Regions from separate parts of the Exiguobacterium sp. RIT452 genome, predicted to be linked through region 1. Evidence: a T-box and tRNA genes for the amino acid it is inferred to sense, from the RefSeq annotation. Region 1 holds a T-box; the other holds one or more tRNA genes.

Region 1 (6,538 bases):
TACCCCGAGTGTTACTCAAAAGGAGGACCCTGTGAGACAATCGAACATCGTACCGATTCATACTAAAAAGGCAAAATCACAAGTGATTTTGAGTGAACCACGTGTGTTCAACGAAGCGCAAGAGATTGGCGAACACCTTCGTCAAAATCGTGCCGTCATCGTGAACATGCAACGGATGTCTAAAGATCAGTCACGTCAGATGATCAATTTCCTATCCGGTGTCGTGTTTGCTCTGGACGGGACGATTACGACGATTAGTCAAAATACACTCCTCTGTGTTCCGAACAACGTCGAGCTAGCAGGAAGTATTTCCAATCTGCTCGGCGAAGATGATATCAACCATAAGGGGTGGTAAACATGGATTCACAAGTCATGTATGCAATCGGGCGTACACTTGGCACATTACTTCAATATTACAGCTACGTTATGATCGTCTACATTTTACTTTCTTGGTTCCCGAATGCACGGGAATCCAGATTCGGTCAGGTCTTAGCGATGTTAGTCGAACCGTTTCTTGCACCGTTCCGACGGATTATCCCGCCCATCGGAGGTATGCTTGACATTTCACCAATCGTTGCCTTTCTTGTGCTTAACTTGGCGCAGGCAGGAATCCGGGCTATCTTCCTGTAATGAGTGTTTATGATCATTATCGCGGACATGAGCGGGAGTTTGTCGATCTTGTCTTAAACTGGATCGACCATGTCGAAGCGACCTACACGTTTAAGCTAACTGATTTTCTGGATCCACGTGAACAGCAAATCACACGGGAACTCGTCGGTACGAAATGCGCCCTCTTTTTTGAGGGCGGTTTCGAAGGCGCAGAACGACAGCGTGCATTGATTGCACCTGATTATTATGATCTCGATGCAGACGACTTTGATATTGCCATTTATCGTATTCATTATCCTACAAAATTCGTTGAACTGTCGCATCGACAGGTGACCGGCACGTTGTTGAATATTGGGCTGAAACGCGGAAAATTCGGCGATGTGGTGATTCAGGACCAGACAGTGCAATTTGCTGTCGCGAAAGAAGTTGCCTCGTATATCGAAGCGAATGTCGATCGGGCAGGCAAGACGAAAATCCGTTTGTCCGTCGTGGATTCGGAAGAACAATTGAAAATCAAAGAGCAGGAATGGCAAGAAGAGTTAGGTTTTGTCAGTTCCCTGCGGTTCGATACCGTAGTCAGTGAGATTCTTGGTTTTTCGAGACAAAAAGCGCAAAGCTTGATTAAGCAAGGTGAAAGTAAAGTCAATTACAAAATCGTGGAAGATCCAAGTTTTCTGTTAGATGAAGGGGATTTACTGTCCCTTCGCGGAACAGGTCGTGTCAAGTTGATTGCCGTACTCGGTTCAACAAAGCGGGATCGGATCAAACTGCAATACGGTCTGTTAAAAGGTTAACAAACAAACTGAGGAGGATTCATTATGCCATTGACGCCACTTGATATTCACAATAAGGAATTCACACGGAAGTTTCGCGGGTATGACGAAGATGAGGTCAATGAATTTCTTGATCAAGTCATCAAGGATTTTGAATTGTTGCTTCGGGAAAACCGTCAACAACAAGAAGTCATTCAAAACATGCAGTCTCGTGTCGATTACTTCAGTTCGATGGAAGAAACATTAAACAAATCGATCATCGTCGCTCAAGAAGCGGCAGAAGAAGTGAAGGCCAACGCGACGAAAGAAGCGAGCCTGATCGTCAAACAAGCTGAACGGGAAGCGGAGCAGTTACAAGATGCAGCGCAACGCCGCGCCCAACGGACGGACTTTGAAGTCGAACAGATGCGTAAAAAAATCGAGTTGTACCGAAACCGGTTCAAAGTGTTGATTGATGCCCAGATGGAATTATTGACAAGTCACGACTGGGATGCGTTTGATAGTTCGACGCGAGGTGCGCTTGACGAGATTCCGGCAGTTGCGTATAATGACGACGATGTCATATAAAGTAAAGCAGTGAGAAGGACACGTTTTTTATCAGGATACTGTCAGCGAATCGGGAAACGGTGTGAGCCCGACCAGTGAATGAAAAAAAATATCCCCTTTGAGTACGGGACTGAACAAATGCAGTAAGTTCCGTCGTTTCGCCCTCGTTATCGGGCTCTTAAGTGGTAATCCGTTCGTAAGGATTGCTAGTAGGGTGGTACCGCGAGTTCAAGTCAAACTCGTCCCTATCAGGGGATGAGCTTGGCTTTTTTTTGTACTTAAAAATACAGACAAGTGAGGGAATGCCAGATGGAATACAAAGATACATTATTGATGATGAAAACGGAATTTCTGATGCGAGGAAACTTACCAAAACGTGAGCCGGACATGCAGGCACGCTGGAACGAGATGAATCTCTATGAAGCAGTCCAAGAAAAAAATGCGGGGAAACCGACGTTTATCTTACATGACGGTCCTCCCTATGCGAACGGTGACATCCACATGGGGCACGGCTTAAATAAAGTCCTAAAAGATATCGTCGTCCGTTACAAATCGATGAACGGATTCCGTTCACCGTACGTACCGGGTTGGGACACGCATGGTCTGCCGATCGAAACGGCTTTACAAAAAGCAGGTGTCGACCGCAAGTCGATGTCGGTTGCTGAATTCCGGAAGCTCTGTGCGAAATATGCGCTCGAGCAAGTCGATCATCAGCGAGAGCAGTTTAAACGACTTGGTGTGTTAGGTGATTATGACAATCCGTATATCACGTTGCAACCGGAGTTCGAGGCGGCACAAATCCGTCTGTTTGGTGACATGGCGAACAAAGGATACATCTATAAAGGGAAAAAACCGGTTTACTGGTCACCTTCTTCAGAGTCGGCTCTCGCGGAAGCGGAAATTGAGTATCAAGACAAACGATCGGCTGCCATTTACGTCGCGTTCCAAGTCATGGACGGGAAAAACATCTTGGAGCCGACGGATCATTTCGTCATCTGGACGACGACACCATGGACGATTCCAGCGAACCTCGGGATTTCTGTCAGCGGTGAGTTGACATATGCACGCATCGAATACCAAGGCAAAGGCTACATCGTTGCCGAGACACTCGTACCGGAAGTCATCGAAGCATTAGGTTGGGAAGAAGCGACGGTAGGTCGTGTCTTCAACGGCGCGGACTTTGAATACATCAAAGCGAAACATCCACTGTATGACCGTGAATCACTCGTCATGCTTGGGGATCACGTCACAGCGGAAGCAACAGGTGTCGTCCATACGGCTCCAGGACACGGGGAAGACGACTTTAGAATCGGTCAAGCCTACGGACTCGATATCCTTTGCCCTGTCGATGATAAAGGTGTCATGACGGCAGAAGCACCCGGTTTTGAAGGCATGTTCTATGAAGATGCAAACAAAGAAATCGGAATTGCTTTAGAAGAAGCCGGCGCCTTGTTGAAATTGTCGTTCATCAAACACTCGTATCCACACGATTGGCGTACGAAAAAACCGGTCATCTTCCGGGCAACACCACAGTGGTTTGCTTCGATCAAAGATTTCCGTACCGAAATCCTGGATGAGATCAAAGGTGTCCAGTGGGTACCGGAGTGGGGCGAAACCCGCCTGCACAACATGTTTAAAGACCGTGGAGACTGGGTCATTTCCCGTCAACGGGCGTGGGGTGTACCACTGCCGATTTTCTATGCGGAAGATGGCACGGAAATCGTCACACCGGAAACGATTGACCATATCGCGAATCTGTTCGCTGAACACGGATCAAACGTCTGGTACGAGCGCGAAGCGGTTGATCTGCTTCCGGAAGGCTTCACGCATCCGGCAAGCCCGAATGGTGTCTTCAAAAAAGAAACGGACATCATGGATGTCTGGTTTGACTCCGGTTCCTCGCATGCGGGTGTGTTAGAAGCACGTCCGGAGCTCGAGCGTCCAGCGGATCTTTATCTGGAAGGATCGGATCAATACCGCGGTTGGTTCAACTCATCCCTTTCGACAGCCGTCGCAACGACGGGGAAAGCACCGTATAAAGCGGTCGTCAGTCACGGATTTGTTCTGGACGGACAAGGACGGAAGATGTCGAAATCAATCGGAAATACGATTGCACCAATCCAGATCATGCAACAGTTCGGAGCTGAAATTCTCCGTCTGTGGGTCGCTTCCGTTGATTATCAGTCAGATGTTCGCGCTTCGATGGACAACTTCAAGCAAGTATCGGAATCGTACCGGAAAATCCGGAATACGGTCCGCTTCTTACTCGGAAACCTCGATCAATTTGATCACACGACACACCGTGTTGCCTTTGAGGACTTACCAGAGTCCGACCGCTTCATGCGGACGAAGCTTGACCAACTTGTCGGCAAAGTGAAGGCGGCTTATGATGCCTACGACTTCATGGCAGTATATCAACTGTTGCATAACTTCTGTGTCTTGGACTTGTCTTCGTTCTATCTGGATTACACGAAGGACATCCTCTACATCGAAAAAGAAGATGCACCGGCGCGTCGTGCCGTTCAGACAGTCATGTATGACACGGTCGTGACGTTGTTACAATTAATGGCACCGGTCTTGCCGCATACGGCAGACGAAGCATGGGAATTCGTTCCGGGTGTCGAAACGAAAAGCATCTTCTTGACGGATCTTCCGGAAACACCGGAAGTGACGGAAGAAGGTCTGGCGTTGATTGCGAAATGGAACAGCTTCCTCGTTTTCCGCGATGACGTCCTAAAAGCACTCGAAGAAGCACGTGCGGAGAAGCTTGTCGGGAAAACACTTGAAGCCAAGCTCGAGCTTGCGCCAAATGACGAGACAAAGGCGTTGCTTGGGACGATTGATCACCTCGAACAGTTGTTGCAAGTCTCACAGATTGTTTTCGTTGATTCGGCTGAGAAGACATACGAAACGACAGGAGTCACGGTTCTCAAAGCAGACGGTGAAAAATGTGAACGATGCTGGACCTATTCGACCGAACTTGGTCAAGATCCGGCTCATCCGACACTTTGCCCACGTTGTACTGAGGTCGTCAATTCTTTATAATGGTCAGGGAGGGGCAGCTGCGGCGACTTCGTAGCGGTCCCTCATTATTTTTGGATGTGGAGGAAAAAAGAATGTGGCTTTACTTAGCGATTGCTGCTGTACTCGTCGGCGTGGATCAATTGACGAAATGGATCGTCGTACAACAAATGACGATCGGTCAGGCGATTGAGATCATTCCGAATTTCTTTTATTTGAATTCCTACCGAAATCGTGGTGCGGCATGGGGCATGTTAGAAGGGAAATTTGGCTTTTTCTTCGTGATTACCGTTGTCGTCGTCATCGGATTGATTTATTTTCTGTATAAAGAAGGCACAAAAAACAAAGTATTTGCTTGGAGCATTGCCTTATTACTGGGCGGGGCGATCGGGAATTTTATCGACCGGATGGCGCGCGGAGAAGTCGTTGACTTTTTCCATTTTTATCCGTTTGGTTACAACTTCCCGATATTCAATATCGCAGACGTCTGTTTGACGTTTGGGGTGATTTTGATGCTGATCAGCGTCATGTTTGAAGAGCGTTTGACTAAGAAGGGAACGATTGATTAATGAATGAACAGAATGAATGGGCTGTAAAAGCCAATGGTGCAACCGGTCGAATCGATAAATGGTTGGCGGAACAACAAGACTGGTCGCGTTCACAAGTCCAGGATTGGCTAAAAGCCGGTCATGTCGAAGTCGACGGACGCATCGTGAAACCGAACTATAAGATGTCCGGAACAGAAAACATTCTCGTCCGGATTCCTGAAGCGGTCGAACTTGAAGTATTACCCGAGAATATTCCACTGGATGTCGTGTATGAAGACAGTGATGTCATCGTCATCAACAAACCAAAAGGGATGGTCGTCCACCCGGCCGCCGGTCATGTATCGGGTACATTGGTCAACGCCTTGTTGTACCACTGCCAGGATCTTTCCGGCATCAATGGTGTGAAACGTCCCGGGATCGTCCACCGAATCGACAAAGATACATCAGGTCTCCTGATGGTCGCTAAAAATGATTTGGCTCATGAATCCTTGGCGCAACAATTAAAAGACAAAACGACTGAACGGTTGTATATTGCCCTGGTCCATGGTGAAATTCCGCATGAACTCGGAACAATCGAAGCGCCGGTCGGACGCGACAAAAATGACCGCCAACGAATGACCGTGACCGACAAGAATTCAAAAGCAGCGGTGACACATTTCCGTGTACTTGAGCGTTACGAAGGATTTACCGTCGTCGAGTGTAAGCTCGAGACAGGACGGACGCACCAAATCCGTGTCCACATGCGTTACATCGGCTTCCCGCTTGCCGGAGATCCGAAATACGGACCGCGGAAAACGATGAAAATGAACGGTCAAGCACTCCATGCCGCGGTTCTCGGATTCACGCACCCACGCACTGGCGAGACGTTGCGTTTTGAAGCCGATTTGCCGGAAGAGATGACATTTGAAATCAGTCAGTTGAAAAAACTCGAATTAGAGTCTTGACGTTTTTCTGATAAAACGGTAGAGTATCACCTAGAGAGCGATGCGAGACATCTGCCTCACAATCGGTCGTCCGCGTTGACGATCCTACCTATAGCAC
Region 2 (6,538 bases), on a different contig from region 1:
GGAACAACAATCCTTCGTTACGTGCGCCGGCAATTCCGATATCTGCTTCGCGCGCTTCACCAGGACCGTTGACGGCACAACCGAGAACGGCAACTTTGATGTTAACTTGAATTTTATCGATATAATCTTCGATTTCCGCGGCAATCGCCATTAAGTCGATTTCAATACGTCCGCATGTCGGGCAAGAAATCAATGTCGCGGCATTTGCTGCGAGACCAAATGATTTCAAGACTTCTTTTGCGACTTTGACTTCTTCGACCGGATCGGCAGAAAGGGAGACACGGACCGTGTTTCCGATACCACGCGAAAGAATGGCTCCAAGACCGGCGGCTGACTTCAATGAACCGGTACGTAAAGGACCAGACTCCGTGATTCCGACGTGAAGCGGATAGTCGAATGACTCAGAGGCTAACTGATATGCTTCGAGCGCCAATTGAACGTCAGAGGCTTTTAAGGAAACGATGATATCGTGGAAATCGAGATCCTCAAGAATCTTGATATGGTGAAGGGCACTCTCGACCATACCGCGAGCTGTCGGATAACCGTATTTTTCAAGGATGTGTTTCTCAAGCGAACCGGCGTTGACACCAATTCGGATTGGGATGTTTTTTGCTTTGGCTGCCGTTACGACCGCTTCGACTTTTTCGCGGCGTCCGATGTTACCCGGGTTGATCCGGATTTTATCGACACCAGCTTCGATAGCCATCAGAGCAAGTTTGTAGTTGAAGTGAATATCAACGACAAGCGGAATGTTGATCCGGCTTTTGATTTCAGCAAGTGCAAGCGCATCACGCTCTTCCGGACAAGCAACCCGGACGATTTGGCATCCTGCTTCTTCTAGACGTAAAATTTCAGCGACAGTCGCTTCGACGTCGTGTGTTTTTGTTGTCGTCATACTTTGAATGATGACTTCATTACTTCCACCAATGACAAGGTCCCCAACACGAACGGGACGAGTCTTAGAGCGATGGACCATTTTCGGCATATCGAAAATCTCCTTTTGTGGCATAACGCCAGATTGTTTATGACTACTTGTTCTATCATATCGAACTATTCCCTAAAAATCGAGAAACAAGAACGAAAATTGAACATTTACAATTGTTTAACACGAAAAGATGAAAGTCAATCCGTCGCTGGACGGGCATTGAAGCTCAAAAAGTGTTCGAATGCGAAGGTTCTTAGGAGAAACGTCGAGCGGGCTTCTTTTTCCGGCGGGCCAGGAAAAGTGGCAGCAGTGAATACAACAGGTGTCCGGCTAATAGAATCGCGATGCCGACCGAAGAGTATCCGAGTTGATAAACAAAGACGCCGATCGGGAACGTCCAGATGTTTGCTGCGACGGTATAAGGAAACACTTGTCGAAACGCCCAAGGTTTTGGCAAGATCCACTGAATGAACCACCGATTTAAGTAAGACACGAACAACAGATACAATAAAACGGCAATTGCAATAAAGATGAAATGGAGAATGAACCAGATGATAAACGGGATCGATTGTTCGAGAAACAGACTGTCGATTACCGTCGTCCACAAGGAAATCCAAGCCAATCCACAAAAATAAAGGGGAACATCTGCCAGGCGAGTCTTCAAAAAAGGACGATTTGGAATTAGGGTGGTTTGTAAGTAATTAAGTAGTTGACTTAAAAAATGCATAATAATCACTCTTTCTTCTGTTTTATAACAATGGTATTTTATGATTTAAAAGGGCTTTGTATCAACACAAATGTTGTTTTAGTACAGTTTAATAAAACCTTAACAATCAAATACCTGAAAAACTGTTTACAAGTTCAATAGACCTTTACATAATAGGAGAGGTTGAAACAATAGATTCTTCACAAAAAATCAATTCCACTTTTTATACGAGGAGATGACAGGATGAACTATGATTTACAGGAAATGATTTTCACTTTTATTGGTGGACTTGGTATTTTCCTATTCGGTATTAAGTATATGGGAGATGGACTTCAAAAAACAGCGGGAGACCGCCTGCGTTATATTTTAGATAAATACACATCAAACCCGTTTCTTGGGATTTTGGCGGGGATTGTCGTTACGGTCTTGATCCAGTCGTCATCCGGTACGACCGTCATCGTCGTTGGTTTAGTCAGCGCCGGTTTGATGAATTTACGTCAAGCGATCGGTGTCGTCATGGGGGCGAACATCGGAACGACGATTACGGCTTTCATCATCGGATTTAACGTCAAGGAAGCAGCACTCCCGGCGATCGCGCTTGGAGCGTTCCTGATTTTCTTCTTCAATAAAGAACGGATTCAATACATCGGACAAATCTTCTTTGGTTTCGGAGCACTTTTCTATGGGTTGACGCTCATGGGAGACGGAATGGCACCGCTTGAATCAAGCGAATGGTTCCGTGACTTAACGGTTTCCATGTCGGATAACCCGTTACTCGGTGTATTCGTCGGAACGATCTTTACGATTCTCGTTCAATCGTCTTCTGCGACAATCGGAATTTTGCAAGAATTGTATGACGGCGGAATGATTGATATCAAAGCAGCCTTACCCGTCTTGTTTGGTGATAACATCGGGACGACGATCACTGCGGTTCTCGCAGCACTTGGTGCGTCGATCGCAGCAAAACGGACGGCAGCAGCACACGTCATCTTCAATATCGTCGGGACAATCCTCTTCTTGATTGCCTTACCACTGTTTTCGGCGTTCATTACGTGGATTACCGGTGCACTCGATTTGGAACCAAAAATGCAGATTGCTTTTGCACACGGAACGTTTAACGTCGTCAACACCTTGATTCAATGTTGGTTCATCGCGCAAATTGCATGGCTCGTCCAAAAGGTCGTGCCGGGAACGGATACGACCGTCGACTCGAAACCACGCCACTTGGATCAAAACATCTTGAACCAATCTTCGTCACTCGCCTTAAATCAAGCGAAGCTCGAAGTATTACGGATGGGTGAGTTCTCGAAGGAAGCGCTTGGAAAAGCGCACCGTTATACGCAATCGCACGATAAAAAGGATGTATCAGATGCAGGTCAGATCGAATATGCCATCAATCATCTGAATACAGAAGTGACAAGTTATCTCGTTAAAGTCGCAGCACATGACTTATCGGAACGGGAATCAAATGACCATTCACTCTTGATGCATGCCGTCAATGACTTTGAACGAATCGGCGATCATGTCGAAAACGTCATCGAACTCGTTGACTTCCAAATCGTGAATCGTATCGAATTTACGGCACAAGCGAAAAAAGAGCTGGATGAGATGTATGTCTTGACGCAAAAAATCGTCGAAACGGCCATCAAGGCAGTTGAACTTGATGATGTTTCCTTGGCGCGCCAAGTACTTGAGCTCGAAGGGAAACTGGATTCGCTCGAACGTTCATTCCGCAAACACCATGTCTTGCGCGTTAATGCAGGAGACTGTACCGGTCAGGCCGGAATGATCTTCGTTGATCTGTTGTCGAACTTGGAACGGATCGGTGACCACGCCGTCAACATTACGGATTTGGTACTGGAGCAACGGTCAGGAACAGCATGAAGCGAATATTCATCATGAAACAAGAGGAATTTCTGAAAAGAAATTCCTCTTTGTTTTTGTGAGATAATTTATTGACATTTAAGTTTCATTCCAGTAATCTGATATTAGTTGTTTTAATTCATCATGGCGGTGTAGCTCAGCTGGCTAGAGCGTACGGTTCATACCCGTGAGGTCGTGGGTTCGACTCCCTCCGCCGCTACTATTACTTAAGGACCCTTAGCTCAGCTGGTTAGAGCTGACGGCTCATAACCGTCCGGTCGCAGGTTCGAGTCCTGCAGGGTCCATTTCATAAGCGCACACTCTTTTTTTGAGTGTGCGTTTATTTTTGGTTGCACGGGGAATATTAAAGATATTGTAATAATGTTCATACAATAATATTCATACTATGGCAATTTAAGGGAGAGCGAAGAGAGATGGAACGTAACCATACGATGATGCAGTTTTTTGAGTGGCATGTAGAAAATGATGGAAAGCATTGGCAACGCTTAAAAGAGAGAGCGCCGGAACTGCGTGCTGCAGGCATCACATCTGTTTGGATTCCGCCGGCATCAAAGGGACAATCAGATGAAGATACAGGGTATGGCATTTACGATGTCTATGATCTAGGGGAATTTGATCAAAAAGGAACGGTCCGGACGAAATACGGGACAAAAGATGAATTGGTCGAAGCGATTCAGGTCGCGCATGAAAATGACATCGCGGTTTATGCCGATGTCGTCATGAATCATAAAGCGGCTGCCGATGAACTCGAGACGATTAAAGTTGTGGAAGTCCACCCGGAAGACCGTTCGCAAGAAATTTCAGAAGAATTTGAAATCGATGCGTGGACAAAATTCACGTTCCCGGGTCGAAACGGAAAATATTCTGATTTCATCTGGACACACGAATTTTTCAATGGAACCGATTTTGATGCACGCGAAGAAAAAACAGGTGTCTTCAAAATCTCCGGTAAAAATAAAGATTGGAACGATCAAGTTGATGACGAATTCGGCAACTATGATTATCTGATGTTCGCAAACATCGATTACAATCATCCGGAAGTCCGCGAAGAGATGATCAACTGGGGAAACTGGTTTAAAGAGACGATCAACTGCCAAGGTTTCCGGCTTGATGCGATCAAACACATCAACTATGAATTCGTCAATGAATTTGCCAAATCAATGATCGGGGATAACCCGGAAGGATTTTATATGGTCGGTGAGTTCTGGAAGTCGGATCTAGACGATTGCCGTCAGTTTTTAGACAGTGTCGACTATACGATCGATTTGTTTGATGTCCCGTTGCACTATAAATTCCATGAAGCATCGCAACAAGGACAGGACTTTGATTTAACGACACTGTTTGCGGATACGTTGGTGGAATCTCATCCGACGAATGCCGTGACATTCGTCGACAACCATGATTCCCAACCAGGCGAGTCGCTTGAGTCATGGATTGATGACTGGTTTAAACAACATGCCTATGCTTCGGTACTCCTTCGTAAAGACGGTTACCCGTGTGTCTTCTATGGTGATTACTACGGAGTACAAGGACCGCATCCGGTCGAAGGCAAAAAGGAAATGATTGATGCCTTGTTGTACGCCCGTTACCATAAAGCCTACGGCGAGCAAGAAGACTACCTGGACGATCCGCATTGTGTCGGTTGGGTCCGTCGTGGGGTCGAAGAATTCCCGAACTCGGGTTGCGCTGTCTTGCTCTCGAACGCGGATATGTGTGAGAAACGGATGTTCGTCGGTGAATCACGTGCCGGAGAACAATGGTTCGATTATACGAATCACCAAGAAGAACCTGTCGTCATCGATGAAGAAGGATTCGGCGTTTTCCCGGTTCCGGGCGGCGGCGTATCTGTATTCGCTCCACGCGACGAACAGTAATCTCTAAGGGTCATTGCTTGCACCTGACCAACTATTTTTGCTAGTCTTAAAGAGTATTGAAATTCCGAAAATAGGATAAAGGGGGACATGAAAATGTCAAAATTTGAATTACCAGAACTCGGCTACGCTTATGATGCGCTGGAGCCACATATCGACGCTCGTACGATGGAGATTCACCACTCAAAACACCACAACACGTATGTCACGAACGTAAACGCGGCACTTGAAGGGTCAGAGCATGAAGGGAAATCACTTGAAGAGTTACTTCAAAACCTCGATTCACTTCCTGCTAACATTCAAACAGCTGTCCGTAACAACGGTGGCGGTCATTGGAACCACTCGTTCTTCTGGAAACTCTTGAAAAAGAACGACGGAGCAGTGCCAACGGGTGAGCTTGCTTCAGCAATCGACGAATCATTTGGTTCATTCGAAGCATTCAAAGATGCGTTCGCAAAAGCGGCAACAACTCGTTTTGGTTCAGGTTGGGCGTGGCTCATCGTGGACGGTGGCAAATTAGCTGTCGTTTCAACACCAAACCAAGATACACCAGTCATGGAAGGCAAAACGCCGATTCTTGGACTTGATGTTTGGGAGCATGCTTATTACTTGAACTATCAAAACCGTCGTCCGGATTACATCAATGCGTTCTTTAACGTCATTGACTGGGATCACGTGGCAAAACTTTACGCTGACGCAAAATAATAGATAGATAGGAGCGCCGATTTTCCGAAAGGGAAACCGGTGCTCTTTTTTAATGCGGAAAATGATGGGATAGGTTGTTATGGAAAGTTTCCTTCTATATAATGAAACAAGATGACTTTTGAACGATAGGGGAGTACGCCATGGCGAAACGAATCACAGTAAGGGGCAGACGGCGTAACCATCTGCCGCTGCGCTTGAATTTAATGTTTTTTGTAGTGTTTTTATTGTTTGCGATTTTAATTTTTAGATTAGGTGTCGTCCAGATTGTAAACGGTGAAAAGATTTCACGGGAAGTTCAAAAAACGGAGATGATTGCTTCGAAATACGAAGTACCGCGCGGAAAGATTTATGATCGGGACGGACGACTGTTGGTCGATACGATTTCCAAGTACTCGATTGTGTACCGCCGGTCTCAAAATACGAAAGTTGATGAACGGATTGAAATCG

What was found. A T-box is a leader RNA that pairs with one kind of tRNA and senses whether it is charged. The one in region 1 lies ahead of ileS (isoleucine--tRNA ligase), so its partner is inferred to be a tRNA-Ile.
Region 2: it has a tRNA-Ile gene. The T-box ahead of ileS (isoleucine--tRNA ligase) is inferred to sense a tRNA for this amino acid. The anticodon was not compared.

Annotation. Positions count from the first base shown of each region.
Region 1 is NZ_QXJB01000002.1:263,980-270,517, reverse strand. It holds gene D3D03_RS06880 (cell division protein SepF) at 32-355, shown strand; gene D3D03_RS06875 (YggT family protein) at 358-630, shown strand; gene D3D03_RS06870 (YlmH family RNA-binding protein) at 630-1,403, shown strand; gene D3D03_RS06865 (DivIVA domain-containing protein) at 1,428-1,949, shown strand; T-box leader at 1,950-2,178, shown strand; gene ileS (isoleucine--tRNA ligase) at 2,238-4,973, shown strand; gene lspA (signal peptidase II) at 5,045-5,518, shown strand; gene D3D03_RS06850 (RluA family pseudouridine synthase) at 5,518-6,441, shown strand.
Region 2 is NZ_QXJB01000001.1:199,902-206,439, forward strand. It holds gene ispG (flavodoxin-dependent (E)-4-hydroxy-3-methylbut-2-enyl-diphosphate synthase) at 1-985, opposite strand, end outside; gene D3D03_RS01005 (hypothetical protein) at 1,179-1,532, opposite strand; gene D3D03_RS01010 (Na/Pi cotransporter family protein) at 1,875-3,515, shown strand; tRNA gene D3D03_RS01015 (tRNA-Met) at 3,641-3,714, shown strand; tRNA gene D3D03_RS01020 (tRNA-Ile) at 3,726-3,799, shown strand; gene D3D03_RS01025 (alpha-amylase) at 3,929-5,389, shown strand; gene D3D03_RS01030 (superoxide dismutase) at 5,483-6,091, shown strand; gene D3D03_RS01035 (peptidoglycan D,D-transpeptidase FtsI family protein) at 6,232-6,538, shown strand, end outside.